2 regions of the Caballeronia sp. LZ003 genome follow, and region 2 is predicted to be linked to the other one. Evidence: riboswitches for the same ligand, from Rfam matches in the RefSeq annotation. Region 2 holds a riboswitch; the other holds the start of a gene.
The links. Region 2 has a riboswitch for thiamine pyrophosphate ahead of thiC (phosphomethylpyrimidine synthase ThiC). Riboswitches for the same ligand answer to the same signal wherever they lie in the genome.
Positions count from the first base shown of each region.

Region 1 (7,554 bases), 1.8 Mb from region 2:
CGTCGTCGTCGCATGAAGAGGGTTGCGAGCGTGACTGGTCGGTTGCGACGAAGCGTTTCGAAGGCAAGAACGGCAAGGTCGAGAAGCTGATCGCGGTGCGCGTCGAGTGGAAGAACGGCAAGATGCAGGAAGTGCCGAACAGCGAGTTCGAGCTGAAGGCCGACCTCGTGCTGCTCGCCATGGGCTTCACGCAGCCAGCTTCGCCGGTGCTGGATGCGTTTGGCGTCGACAAGGACGCGCGCGGTAACGTGCGCGCCTCGACCGAAGGTGACAAAGCGTATTACACGTCGGTGGACAAGGTGTTTACCGCGGGCGATATGCGGCGCGGTCAGTCGCTCGTGGTGTGGGCGATTCGCGAAGGGCGCCAGTGCGCGCGGTCGGTGGATGCGTATTTGATGGGCAGTAGCGAATTGCCGCGATAAGAGAGCGGGGTTGATGGGAGAAAAGGGCGGGCCTTTGGGGTTCGCCCTTTTTTGTTGGCGGGGTTATGCCGTTCTCAGGCGATGGCGGATTTTCTTTTCGAGTGCGCCTTTCGCGTCGAGCGAGTCCACCATGTCGTTGGCGGCGTTCATCAAACGACGTAAATCACCGCTTGGTAACGCGCTGGCATCCTGAAAAACCACGATCGAATCGAACGACTCGATGTGCTGATCGATATGCTGAAGGACGATAGTTGCCAGCCGCGCTCGTTCCCGCGTGGCGACACCGAATACGAAAAGAGGTGCGCGGCCGCCTCTGAGCGAGAAGTCGATTGGGTAGTCAGCGGCGTCGGGAACTTGCGGCGCCAGATAGTTCTCGAGCACGTTGTCTACTCCGACAATCTCTATCAGATGACGCTTCAGGTCGTCGGAAAAAGTCGATGCGACACGTGACTTGTTCCATGTCTTTAGGTCGTTGACGCGCACCAAGGCTTGATCATAGCGAAGCAAAGACATGCCGAGTGAAGTTTCGTCTGACTCGGACACGATCTGCCCATCTTCTCCAAGGCGCGCGCCGTATTCCGCCAGCATCTTGTCCAGCAGCACACGGCGTGGACCGCGCGTGAGAAGAGTAGCGTCGGAGTCGTAGGAAATGCGCATCAACGTCGTGCCCGCATCTTCGATGAGCCAGCCGCCCATCGTTTGACGAAGCCAGACCGTCACGTAGTCGCCATCCGGTTCCAGCAGCGGCATGGACAAGCGAAGCGCATCACCGTCTTGTGCCACGTCCAGCTCGGAACACCATGACTCGCAGAGCAGTCGTTTAACCGTATCAGGTGCGTCGCGCAGCATGTCAGAACTCGAGCTCGGATTGAAACGGGTTGTAGTCAAGCAAGTCGACGCTGCAATCCCTGCAGAGACAATCAAATGCTCCCTCAACCGAATTGTAGTCGTAGACCGATTCAGCATAGCCGTCCGGATCGTGGCCGGCACGCATGTATCGTTCGGTGGCGACATGCTTGTGACAGCCTAAGGGAACCTTGACGCGCTCGATAACATTTCTGTGCCCGTGATAAGGACCGTTGTAACGCACGAGCACAAGGGTTGCATCAGGTGACCACACACGCGCGAGACCGACTGAAAACGCACTGGCTCTGGTCAGCGAGACGCGAAGAAAGAGCCGATAAACCTGTGTCATATCGCGTGCATCGTGGAGCACGTAATTCTTTTCGCGGTGACCGCCTTTCGTTACCCACCGCGCCCCCTTGTTGACGATGGATTTTGGCGCGTGGCGCATCGATGCGAGATCGTCGTCTGTCAGTAGAAGGAAGTCCATCGATTATTTGTGACTGTCTGCCGTAACGCTTCGAAGTCTATGACGTCGCGCGCAGGGCAAGTTACTCACCGCCACAAATAAGAAAAACCGCACCCACAATTGCTCGCGGATGCGGTTCTTCATTCAGCAAGAGACGGAATCAAGCCTCCGCCATCGTCCTCTCTATCTCGATCCGATAATCATGGAACAGCGCCACCGACTCCCGGTGCGCAACGCTCAAAATCGCCGCCTTCGGCAAACGTTCGACGAGCGTGTTATAGATATGCAGTTCGTTATCCGCATCGAGCGCGCTGGTGGCTTCGTCGAGGAACAGGAAGTCGGGCTTGTGCAGCAGCACGCGCGCGGCGGCAAGACGCTGTTGCTCGCCCGGCGACAAGCTGCGCGCCCAGTGCGCACTTTCTTCCAGGCGGTCGCCATACTCGGCCAGATTGCACAGACGCAGCGCCTCGCGCGATTCCTCGTCGGTGAAGGTGCCACCCGGCGACGGATAGCTCAACGCCGCGCGCAGCGTACCGATCGGCAGATAGCTCACTTGCGGGATAAACAGCATCTTCGCGTCGACGGGTGCGTCGATACTACCGTCGCCAAACGGCCAAAGGCCCGCCAGAGCCCGCATCAGCGTGCTCTTGCCCGCGCCCGACGGCCCGACTATTAGCCAGCGCGATCCCGGTTCTATCGTCACGTCGCCCACGCGCGAAAGCGGCGTGCCATTCGGCAGTGCGAGCGCAAGCCCCTTGGTCTTCAGCGCTTTCGTGCTCGTGTAATGCAGGTTGATACCGCCATGCGCCGTTGCCGGCGACGTTTCCTCGCGGATATGCGTCGAGCGCATCACACGCTTGAATTCGCGCAGACGATTCACCGTGGCGCGCCATTCGACCAAGGTCGAGTAACTGTTGATGAACCAGGAGAACGAATCGCTGACCGTGCCGAACGCCGATGAAATCTGCATCAAGACGCCGAACGAGAACGCGCCCGCGAAGTAGCGCGGCGCGGCAACCATGATTGGGAAGATGATGGCGATCTGTCCGTAGAAACTGAGCACGAAGGTCATGCGCTTCGTGTACTTCATGATCATCCACCAGTTGTCGCGAATGCGCTGGAAGATGGTCTTCGCGTTGGCCGTCTCGGTGGCGATGCCATCGTAAAACGCGATCTGCTCGGCATTCTCGCGCACGCGAATCAGCCCGAAGCGGAAATCGGCCTCGACCTTCTGTTGCTGGTAGTTGATCGACACCAGCGGATGTCCGACCTTCTGGATGATGACCGAGCCGATGATCGCGTAAAGCGCCGCCGCCCAGACCATGTAGCCGGGAATGACAAGCGGCGTGCCGAATGCCGTGATGGTCAGCGCGCCCGCGAGCGTCCACAAAATGGTGATGAACGTGACGAGCGTGACTAGCGTGGAAAGCAGATCGAGCGACAGAGACAGCGTGGTGGTCGCGAAGGATTGCAGGTCGTCGCTGATCCGCTGGTCGGGGTTATCGGCGAGACGGTCGCGTTCTATGCGGTAAAAAGCGCGGTCGCCGAACCACTGTTCGAGATACTTGTTGGTCAGCCACTGGCGCCAGCGGAAGCCGAGCATCTGCCGCAGATACCTCCCATAAACCGCGAGCAGAATGTACGCGAAGGCGAGGCCGGTGAAGACCAGCAGAAGGTGCGGAAAGTCGTGGACGTTCTTGTTCTGCAGCGCGTTGTAGAACGCCGCGCTCCAGCTGTTGAGCCGCACGTTGATCCATACGACCGTCATGTTGATCGCGATGATGGCAACAAGCAGACCCCATGCGAAGCCGCGCTCCTCCGAGACCCAGTAGGGCTTGATGAGGCTCCACGCAGAGACCGTGTCGGCTTGTTGCTGCGTGTTTTCCGGTTGAGAATTGGCCATGACCTTCCTGATGATATGCCGGTCCGAGTTACGAATGGACGCACCGCGCCGCGATACTCACACGCGCAGCCTCTTTCCTGTCCCGCAGATTGTTCAGAGGTTCCCTTAACTGCCGCTTAATTCCGTGCTCATTCGCACAACCATGCGGAGAACCATGCTCGCGGCATTGTGCCAGAGTGCCGACCGAGGCGACCAAAGGCGGGGAATCCCGGTTTGCAGCGGCTTTGGCTTTCATGGTCTAATGATCTTCGACGAAACAGGGGTGCTTCGCGCGCGATGTCATCGAATTATCGGTGTGCTGGCGCGGCGAGGCTGAGAGAGACCCTTTGCACCCGATCCGGGTAATACCGGCGAGGGAAGTTTCCGGAGAACGCGCGGCCGTCGCGCCTTTCCTCCAGGTTCTTCCATCATCTTTCTTTTCCGCCTGGCGCGCGTTGTTTGCGCTGCCGCTGCCGGGCCGGTCTCTCCTCTGCAAGTTTTGTCTTCGCGTTCGTGCGTTTGCTGCACGGCGTTATCAGTCGTGGATAAGACCGGAGCGGCGCCCAGCCTCGTTTCGATCGACAGGAGACATCGGAAAAGTGAACACGATCCATCAGCCCGCCGCGCGCCGGCCAGACTTCGCCGTCATCGGCGGAGGACTCGTCGGGCGGCTCGTGGCGTGGCAACTCGCGGGCGCGGGCCACGGCGTCGCGCTATACGAGCGCGGCGACGAGGCGGGCACGCAGTCGGCTGCGTGGGTGGCCGCCGCGATGCTCGCGCCGCTCGCCGAGGCGACGAGTGCGGAGCCGCTCGTCGTCGAACTCGGCGCGGCGTCGCTGGAACGCTGGCCGGGGCTCATCGCCGATTTGCCCGAGCCGGTTTACTTTCAGCGCAACGGCACGCTCGTCGTCTGGCACGGCGCGGATCGCGCGGAAGCGCCGCTATTCGAACGCAGGTTGCGCGCCAACGCGCCTGCGAGCTTGCTCGATGGCGGCTTCGTCAAGCTCGCGGGCGCGGAAGTCGCGCAAGCGGAACCCGCGCTCGGCACGCGTTTCGCGCAAGGCTGGCTGCTGCCGCACGAAGGTCAACTCGACAATCGTCAGGCGCTTCGAGCGCTCGCGGCCGGACTTGGGGCGCGCGGCGTGCGCACGCACTGGAATTCTCCGGTCGATGCTCTGCCCGACGCGCGCTGGATCATCGATTGCCGTGGGCTGGGCGGCAAAACGGCGTGGCCCGCGTTGCGTGGTATTCGCGGGGAAGTGGCGCGCGTGCATGCGCCGGGCATCGGGTTGTCGCGGCCGGTGCGGCTGCTGCATCCGCGTTATCCGCTGTATATCGCGCCGAAAGAGGACGATCTTTACGTGATCGGCGCGACCGAAGTCGAAGGCGAGGACATGTCGCCCGTGAGCGTGCGCTCGGCGCTGGAACTGATGAGTGCGGCATTCGCGGTGCATCCGGGTTTCGGCGAGGCGCGCATCCTCGAACTCAATTCTCAGTGCCGGCCGACGCTGCCGGATCATCGGCCGGCCATCGTCTGGGACGGGGCGCGGACCGTGCGCGTGAACGGCCTGTATCGGCACGGCTTCATGATCGCGCCGGAAGTCGCCGATGCCGCCTGCGCACTCGCCCAAGCCATCGCGGGCGGAACCGTCGCGGACGCCGCATCGTTCGCGGATTATCGCGGCGGCGCGCGCTGGTCCGAACTTCTGCATAGCGAACCGGCCATCGCGGCCGCGCTCTAGTCATCGAAAGTCAAAGCCATGAACATCCACATCAATCAGCGCGAATTCAGTCTGACCGATGCCGCCACCGTCACCGACGCGCTCGCCGTATTCGGCGCCAAACCGCCGTTCGCGGTCGCGCTCAACGGACAGTTCGTCGCGCGCGGCGAGCACGGCACGAAGACGCTTCGAGCCGGCGACAAGCTCGACGTCGTGTCGCCCGTCGCGGGCGGCTGAATCTATCGAATCCGAAGGATCGAATCATGACCTCACACACCGCCGCCCATAGTCTTACGCTCTACGGCCAGACGTTCCCGAGCCGTGTGCTGCTCGGCACATCGCGTTATCCGTCGCTGCAATCGCTTTCGGATTCCATCGATGCCGCGCGGCCCGGCATGGTGACCGTCGCGCTGCGCCGTCAGTCCGAGACTGGCGAGGCCGGTTTTTTCGAAGTCCTCAAGCGTCACGGCGTCGCGCTGCTGCCAAACACGGCGGGCTGCCAGAGCGTCGATGAAGTGCTGACCACCGCCTACATGGCGCGCGAGGTTTTCGACACGCCGTGGATCAAGCTGGAACTGATCGGCGACGACTACACGTTGCAGCCCGACCCGATCGGCCTCGTCGAAGCGGCGGGCAAGCTCGTGCGCGACGGCTTCAAGGTGCTGCCTTATTGCACCGAGGATCTCGTGATCGGCCGCCGTCTGCTCGATGCCGGCTGCGAGGCGTTGATGCCCTGGGGCGCGCCCATCGGCACCGGCAAGGGCGTGACCAATCCCTACGGTCTGCGCACGTTGCGCGAGCGGCTGCCAGACGTGCCGCTGATCGTCGATGCAGGCCTCGGCGTGCCCTCGCATGCGTGCCAGGTGATGGAGTGGGGTTTCGACGGTGTGCTCTTGAACACCGCCGTGTCGCAGGCGACCTTTCCGTCGCAGATGGCGCGCGCGTTCGCCCTGGGTGTCGAAGCCGGGCGCACGGCGTTTCTCGCCGGTCCGATGGCCGAGCGCGACAGCGCGCAGGCCAGCACGCCGGTCGTTGGCATGCCGTTCTGGCATCAGGACGGAGGTGCTGCATGAGCTTGCTCGGACACGAAGTTTTCTGGCCGCCGGCGGATGAGTTGACCGAAGTCGCCGAACGTATCCGCGCGCGGCTCGGCGAGTGGCCCGCGCCGCCAACGCGCTGGCGCATCTGCCTGACCGTGCCGGATACGCCAAGTGCGCAGGATCTGCTCGTCGTCAACGAGCCATACGCCGCGGGCAATGCGACGGTGCTGGAAGCGTACGAACATCGCGTGATATTGCTGCATGCAGGCGCGCGCCACGTTCTCGAAGGCGAGCGTTCCGACGACTGGCTGGCTGCGCTGGCGGCGTTCCTCGACTGCAATTTCGAACCGCACGATGCGCTCGTCCTGGCAATGGCATGGCGCGCCGGCGACGAACAGAAAGAAGACGCGTGGCCAAGCGACTTCGACACGTTCCCGCGCGTCGGCGATCTTCCACCCGCGCCGGAGCCTGCTTTTCCCGCTTGCCCGGACAAGCTCGGTCTTTACCCCGTCTTGCCGAGCGCGAATTGGGTCGAACGCGTGCTGGACCTTGGCGTGCGCACGGCGCAGTTGCGCCGCAAGACCACCGACGCAGCGGACCTTCACGGCGAAATCGAGCGTTCGGTCGTGGCGGGGCAGCGGCATCAGGCGCAGCTTTTCATCAACGATCACTGGCGCGAAGCGATCGCCGCACGCGCTTACGGCGTGCATCTCGGTCAGGAAGATGTCGAAACCGCCGATCTGCAGGCAATCGCGCAAGCCGGGTTGCGCCTCGGACTTTCGACGCACGGCTATTACGAGATGCTTCGCGCGCTGCACTTCCGGCCGAGCTATCTCGCGCTCGGCGCGGTGTTTCCCACCACGACGAAAGTCATGCCCACCAAACCGCAAGGCCTGGCGCGGCTTACACGCTACGTAAAGCTTCTGAAAGGACGTGTGCCGCTCGTCGCGATCGGCGGTATCGACGGCAAGGTATTGCCCGAGGTGCTGGCGACCAGCGTAGGAAGCGCTGCTGTCGTGCGTGCCGTGACAGAAGCGGCGGACACCGAAGCCGCCGTCGAGTCGCTACAACAAAGCTTTGCAAATCAAGGGTAAATGTTCTGAAAATCATATCGGGTAGAGCGTAGGTAAAGCACCGATTGCGCGCAGGCCCTATAATTCGGCCTCTTGCGTCCAAG
Region 1 is NZ_JARUXJ010000001.1:2,845,680-2,853,233, reverse strand. Features, by position in the region: gene QCE79_RS12890 (glutamate synthase subunit beta) at 1-422, shown strand, start outside; gene QCE79_RS12885 (DUF1828 domain-containing protein) at 486-1,271, opposite strand; gene QCE79_RS12880 (hypothetical protein) at 1,273-1,755, opposite strand; gene QCE79_RS12875 (ABC transporter ATP-binding protein/permease) at 1,895-3,637, opposite strand; TPP riboswitch at 3,886-4,013, shown strand; gene QCE79_RS12870 (FAD-dependent oxidoreductase) at 4,216-5,358, shown strand; gene thiS (sulfur carrier protein ThiS) at 5,377-5,574, shown strand; gene QCE79_RS12860 (thiazole synthase) at 5,601-6,410, shown strand; gene thiE (thiamine phosphate synthase) at 6,407-7,471, shown strand.
Region 1: it holds a riboswitch for thiamine pyrophosphate, as region 2 does, so the genes downstream of both, QCE79_RS12870 (FAD-dependent oxidoreductase) here and thiC (phosphomethylpyrimidine synthase ThiC) in region 2, are expected to answer to the same signal.

Region 2 (7,554 bases):
GTAGAAGGGCGCCTCGTCGCACCGTTCCAGTTGCAGGTCCATGTTCTCCTTGATGAGCTGCATCGGCACATGGCCGGGGCCTTCGATCATCACTTGCACGTCGTGCTTCCACGCGATCTGCGTGAGTTCGCCGAGCGTCTTCAGTTCACCGAGCTGGGCTTCGTCGTTCGCGTCGTAGATGGAGCCGGGACGCAGGCCGTCGCCGAGCGAGAACGAGACGTCGTACTGCTTCATGATCTCGCAGATGTCTTCGAAGTGCTCGTAGATAAAGCTTTCCCGATGATGCGCGAGACACCATTTCGCCATGATCGAGCCGCCGCGCGAGACGATACCCGTCATGCGGTTGGCCGTCAGCGGTACGTATTGCAGACGCACGCCCGCGTGAATGGTGAAGTAATCGACGCCTTGCTCGGCTTGCTCGACGAGCGTGTCGCGAAAGATTTCCCAGGTCAGGTCTTCCGCCTTGCCGTTGACCTTTTCGAGCGCCTGATAGATCGGCACCGTGCCGATCGGCACCGGCGAATTGCGGATGATCCACTCGCGCGTCTCGTGAATATGCTTGCCCGTGGACAAGTCCATCACCGTGTCGCCGCCCCAGCGGATCGCCCAGGTCATCTTGTCGACTTCCTCGCCGATCGACGAACTCACCGCCGAATTGCCGATGTTCGCGTTGATCTTCACGAGGAAGTTGCGCCCGATGATCATCGGCTCGCTTTCCGGGTGATTGATGTTCGCGGGGATGATCGCGCGGCCGCGCGCCACTTCATCGCGTACGAACTCGGGCGTGATGGCCTTCAGGGCGTCCTTGTCGAAAGGCACCGCGCCGAACGACTGGCCGGGATGCTGACGGCCCATCATCGCGGCGAGTTTTTCGCCGTTCGGACCGCTCGTCTTGAGGCTTTCGAGGTATTCGGCGCGGCGCTGATTCTCGCGAATGGCGATGTATTCCATCTCCGGCGTGACGATGCCCTGCCGCGCGTAATGCATCTGCGACACGTTCTTGCCGGGCGTCGCGCGTCGCGGATGACGATGCAGATCCGGGAAGCGCAGCTCGGCCGTTTTCGGATCGGCGGCGCGCTCGCGGCCGAATTCGCTCGAAAGACCCGCGAGTTCCTCGGTGTCGCCGCGCGCTTCGATCCAGCCGGCGCGCAACGCGGGCAAACCGGAGCGGATGTCGATCTTCGCGTCCGGATCGGAGTAGGGGCCGGACGTGTCGTACACATACACCGGCGGATTCTTTTCGCCGCCGAAACTGTCGGGCGTGTCGGACTGCGTGATCTCGCGCATCGGCACGCGGATGTCGGGCGTCGAACCCGTCACGTAGACCTTGCGCGAGTTGGGCAGCGGCGCGATGGCGGCTGCATCGACGATGGCGTTTTCGGACAGGAACTTGGGATTCGCATTCATGTGCTGTTTCTCCTTTTCAGTCGCAGGGACGGTAATTGACAGCGAGCACGCGGGCGATCGAATGAACGACGAACAAACGAACGCCGGCGAGCTCGGCTGATTCAGGAGCTAGACAGGGAGGAACGAGATGGAAAGGTGCGGGCCCGAGAAGACGTGGCGCGTGAGAGAGATACCGTGCGCCGAGGCCCGAACGCTTCCCTGCGCTGGCATTATCCAGATCAGGTTCAAAGGGTATTTCTCACCCACATTGCACGGGCCATTCAGTCGACGCAGCCGGACGAATCGCGATGTGCAACGCAGGACCCCCGCGTTAGCAGGCGTCACCATACATCGTGGCGTGGCATCTTGGCAACCGTTCGCGAAGTTTGCGCTGAAGCGCAGGCGCTTACTGCATAATGGCGAGCGCGCGATTTTCGGTACTTACCCGGATGTCGTCAGCAGTCGCCCCGCCTGTCGCTTCCGCACTTCTTTCGCTCCGTCATGCCGTCCATCGTCAGTCCCGCCTCGTTCGTCACCTGGCGCGCGCGTTCTTCAAGCTCATGCCCCGTTCGGTCGATTGGCGGCAGTCCCCATTGCAAGTCTCTTGCCCCGATCCGGGCGCGCTTCGCGGAGTAATGCATGTCTGCCGTACCTCCGCGTCTGCCGCTCGGTTTTCCCGACCGCTTTCCGTTTCGCGCTCCTCGCAGCCTCAAGGGACGCGTCGCGCTCGCGTTGGCCGTCGTTTATCTCGTGTGGGGATCGACGTATCTCGGCATTCACCTGGCGCTCGAATCGTTTCCGCCGCTCATGCTCGGCGGCCTGCGTAACCTGTGCGCTGGCGTCGGTCTCTTCGCGATTGCCGTGCATCGCAAGGCGGTGTGGCCGACGGCGCGTGAAGTACGGAATGCAGCGATCGTCGGGACTTTGCTCGAAGGTTTGTCGAGCGGGATGATGGCTTACGGCATGCGCACGGTGGGAACCGGCACGGCTGCCGTGATGGTGGCTACCGTGCCGCTCTTCGCGACGATCTTCACCGCGCTTGCCGGGCGCAGTGTGGCGAAGGGCGAATGGTTTGCGGTGGCGCTGGGTCTCGTGGGTATCGTGTTGCTCAATCATGGCGATCCCTCGCCGAGCTCGACCGTCGGCACGCTTGCCATCTTGTGCGCGGCAATTTTTTGGGCGGGCGGGGCGCATTTGGCAAGCCGTCTTTCGCAGCCTTCCGATCTGCTGATGTCGACTGCGTTGCAGATCGGGCTTGGCGGGCTTATCGCGACTGTCATCGCGTTCGTGTCAGGCGAGCGCCTTGGCACGATGAGCATGGGCGCGGGGTTTTCGTTCTTGTATCTCGTCGTGATCGGATCGATGGCCGCGTATGTCGCTTATAACTTTCTCATTCGGAACACGAGCACGATTGTCGCGACGAGTTGTCTTTACGTGAATCCGGTCGTCGCGGTTTTATTGGGCGCTTTGTTGCTTGGGGAAATCATCACGCAGTGGACGGTTGTTGCCACGGTCGTGATTTTGATGAGCGTTGCGTTGTCGTTTTGGTTTGATTATCGGCGGCGGGAGTTGGTTTGAGCGCAGGAATCTGGCCTTGTAGGCAAGGGCTGTCGAATAAAACTGAATCGCCGCCCGACGCTTCTTGTAAAGATAGCAACTATCGTAGATAGGAATCGGGACTAGCTTGACTTGACTTGACTTGTTAGAAAAAGCACCGTGGTCCGTTACGTCATCAGTTTCATTACCTAAGAAATCTCGCGCGCTTCCGAGCCACCATCCCCCTTTCTCATAGCACGCCGTAGCACGAACCGCCGCGAGTGCAACTAGTTAGCCGCGAATTCGAATGGTCTCGATCAGGTGATGGACGCTTGAGCTAAAACAGCTTGCTGTTTCCTCTACCGACGCGTTATAGCGCGATCAGGTGGCGTCCAATGAAAAGCTTGCCGGGCACTTCCTCCCGCGTCTGCACACGACGTCCGTCACACGATAGGCGTCTGAAAATAACTCATGTCACGTGAATGAATGGCGCGCTGTAGCGACCACATCCACATTTATATTTAGCTTCTTTGAGCGATTGTTTTTTAAAAAACGTAGCACATACTTGTGTGCATGGAGCTGCGTTCATGAAGACATAATGCTGCATGTCCGCTATGCAAGGCGCAATGGCCCCCTCCGGGTGTAGTCCCGATAGACTCAAAAATAAGCAAATTCGAAAAATTTGAAGCGTTGCTTCATTGCTTTCAATTACATTGGTTATAGTGTTTGGAAGCAGGTTGATTAATCGAGTAAGAGCAGGACCTTCAAAATTCCTCGGTATCCGCTTTGGCTCCATCCCATCCTGAAGTAGGTTGAGCTTAGAAACGCCATTCAAGGCATATGGATGATTTTTAATACGAGATAACAACAGAATAAAAACGAATTGCTTGATTTTTGGCGGAGTCTTTGGTCATTGGTGCATCTCTGTCCAAACCAATGCAGCCAACCCGCTATCGCCGCGTTTCTATTAACAACGGTCCGAGCATTGGCACAGCAATAAAGGAGGCTTTAGCGACGACTATCGTGCCTACAAAAAACTACGTTAGACGAACCTTGGCCGGGCGTCTAACGCAGCGCAATTACGCATCACAACTTGTCTTTCTTATACGATCATTATATATGAAATTTCATGCTTTTCGGTTCAAACCAGTCACGCTGGCGGTGCTTACCAGCTTGGCAGCGATGGCTACGTCAAGCGCATTTGCAGGGACGGTGACGGGTTGGGGCGACTCGTTGGCATCCGGGGTATCGCGCGATGGAACGAATATTTACGGCGATAACAATACGGTAAATGCCACGGCGACGGTGATTGGCGATAGCAATGTAGCCAAAGCCAGCGCAACGATGATCGGGAACAATCAATACAACGATGTTACAGGTAGCGTTCTTATTGGAAACGGCGCACAGGTGTCATCGACTGCGGACGGTTACTCGGGTGATCTCGCGGCCGTTGCGATTGGAGCAAGTTCGAGCGCGAAACAAAATAGCGTCGCTATTGGGCCCCATGCGAATGCCAGCTATGCCGATGCAACGGCAATTGGAGCGAACGCCCGGGCGAGTTTGAACGGTGTCGCTATCGGTACGAATGCCTGGGGTGGGGACTATAGTGCGACTGCGCTTGGCGCTGGTTCCTATGCCGATAGTTATAGTACGGCGCTCGGAACCAATGCACGTGCGCTTGATAGGAGCTTGGTAGTTGGGATTGGCGCATCCGGGTCGAGTAGCAGCTTGGTTGTTGGCAACGGAGCATCCGGGTCGGGTAGCAGTACCGTGTTAGGGAATCACGCATCCGCTGGCAGTAGCGATGCCCCAATTGCGATTGGCGAAGGTTCCTACGCCGGCGCATATGGCGCGATCGCGACGGGTTGGAGTGCGCAGGCGAATAGCCCTAATTCGATTGCCTTGGGCACGCGGACTCAAGTAACCGGGGACAGCAGTATCGCGATCGGGCGCTATATAAACGTTAGCGGCAACAACATGGTGGTGATCGGCGGCAGTGCAGTGGGCGCTGACAGTTATGCAGTTGCCCTCGGCAACGAAGCGAAGGCACTGAAGTTCAGTGCGGTCGCGCTCGGGGGTAGCGCGCAAGCTACTGACAAGTTCACGTTAGCCCTTGGTGCCGAATCGAATGCTTCGGGATGGTATAGCGTTGCCGCGGGCGGTTTTAGCCGATCTGAAGGGGAGCAAAGTGCCGCCTTCGGGAATGGCTCATACGCTCAAAACATCAAGTCACTTGCGTTGGGCTCCGGCGCGCAATCGTATGGAGTCAATTCAGTTGCGCTGGGGGCAAACTCTAACGATTACGGCCTGGACAACGTGGTCAGTGTCGGCGGCGACTTTGGCTATAGCAGGCGAATCATTGGTGTTGCAAGTGGAGTCGGCGACACCGACGCTGTTAATATGTCGCAGTTGAACGCGGTAAGCGCTCAGGTTGCACAAAACACAGCGAACATCTCGGCTATGCAGGGTGGCGTGAGAGCAACCTTCGTTGGCGCGCCTTTGCACGTAAGCGCCGATGTGTCCGAAGTCGGCACGCCGTCGCTCGTCGGCGCAACTTCGAATGTAGGCGCGGCACCCGTCGTCGCACTGTCGGGCGGCTCAAGCTCCTTCTTTGCAGCTGATGGCGATTCGTCAGAAGTTGCCATCGCAAGTGCTGCACATTCTTTGGCAGTAGGCGCGAACGCTCATGCAAGCGCAGACGGGTCTATCGCCCTCGGCGCCAACTCGGTAGCGGACCGCGTGAACACTGTTTCAGTGGGCTCAGCTGAAAGCGCGCGTCAAATTAAGAATGTCGCCACCGGTACGCAGGGAACGGATGCGGTGAATGTCGATCAACTGAATGGCGCAGTGACCAGTGCAGTGAAGCAGGCAGACTCGTACACCGACAACGCGATTGCCGGCGCGAACGTATATACCGATCGAGCCGTCGCGGATGCCAAGAACGAGATGAAGCATTACAGCGACCGGGCAGCCGCGTCGACCCTGGCTATTCCGAGCATTCCGATGCTCAATACCGGTGAAAAATGGGTTGGCGCAGCTGTCGGGAATTACGGCACCTCGACTGCTGTCGGCGTTGCGGCAGCGTATCAAGCGACGACGAACCTGAATGTCGGCGTGGCCGTTTCGTCGGCGAGCGGCGGCCCAGTTGCGCTTAAGGCGCAGGCGGGTTATCGCTGGTAAGCGATTTCGCGGGGGAAGGGCGCTACTTGCCAATCCCCCGCGATTATTTTCAGCCGAGCTTCCGGGCGAACCGGCGCTTGTGCTTTGAAAAATCATCATCTGAATGCTTCGGCATAAGTGTCAGTTTGATTAGGCGTTTAGGCTGGAAAAAGCGCTAGAGTCTACCTGCTGTTAAATGTCTAAAAAAAGATTTGGTTAGGGTTAAAAACCATGATGCTAGAAGGCAGATTTATAAATCTGGAGCGAAGTCAGGAACGACGACAGTCAATTGAAGCTCAGCTAAAACAACTTGGATGCGCAGATTGGATCACACGCTTTCCGGCAATTGATGGTCGCGCTAACGGACCTTTTGACAATGCCGCCGAAAACAGCGTTTGGGCCTGCCGACAGTCTCACACTGAAGCAATCTTGAATTCCGAGGATGACTCGGCAGTTCTAATCTTGGAGGATGATGTAGAGCTCAGTCGCTATTTCCCGAGCATTCTGAATGAAGCAACGCTCAATGGTTTCGTTGATAGCTTTCCAAATTGCGATGTACTCTTTCTTGACTGTGTGGCGTTTCGCGCACAGACTCCCTACCTGCTTTCGCTTGCTGAAGGTCGGCTGAAAAATCGGCTGCGTAGCGACGCTTTGGAAGTCGAGCGACACGCGCTCTCTACGGTAAGCATTATCGATGCTCGCGGTGTGTTCGCTTATTGCGCCGCCTCTTATGTCGTAACGCCCAAGGGAAAAAAGACATTACATCGGCTTTTTTCGGACGATAAGGACGCGAATGCAGCAGTAGATATCCTATATAGAGATTGGATTGCCAGTGGCCAGCTCAATGCAAACATTACTGTCCCATTCATAGCGACGCCCGAGTTTCAAAACATCTCGACTATTCCCTACGAACAATTTAAATTTCTTCACCTCAACATGTCAGATGCTTTGCTTGCCAACGCTATTCGGCGTCTATTGTTCGCTGGAGAACACCGGTTGGATATGGCCAAAATAGCGGTCATGATCGGCGAAACGGAAAGTTCGCCTGAGTACACGCTTGGCATGAAACTATACGAAACGTCGCGCTCTTCCGATTATTGAGTGGAGACAGTAAAAACACTGGCTTGTTGTCTGCTATGGCGGACTTCACCATGTTGGCGAATGGTCAGATGTACCTTATTTGGAACTTCGGCTCGGTGCCTTGGTACGGCGGTGACCTGTTCTTGTTCAACCAGCGCGCCTTCCGCCTTTCCTTTTGTAAAAACCTCCTCCGCGCGCTGCATTCGCTCCTATCCGGCGCCGCTTTAATCGGCCTTCCAGCTCGGCCCGAGCAATTCCTCTAACGAATAACAAATCCTTGCGGCGCAAGGCTCCCCGTCATATCTGCCGCCTCTGCGCACCGATGCAGGGCATGCGCATTGCTCAATGCCGTCACCCTCGAACGACAGTTTCATCGGCATGACGCGAAAAGCC
Region 2 is NZ_JARUXJ010000001.1:1,054,261-1,061,814, forward strand. Features, by position in the region: gene thiC (phosphomethylpyrimidine synthase ThiC) at 1-1,407, opposite strand, end outside; TPP riboswitch at 1,585-1,724, opposite strand; gene QCE79_RS04865 (EamA family transporter) at 2,026-2,964, shown strand; gene QCE79_RS04870 (hypothetical protein) at 3,946-6,102, shown strand; gene QCE79_RS04875 (glycosyltransferase family 25 protein) at 6,313-7,182, shown strand.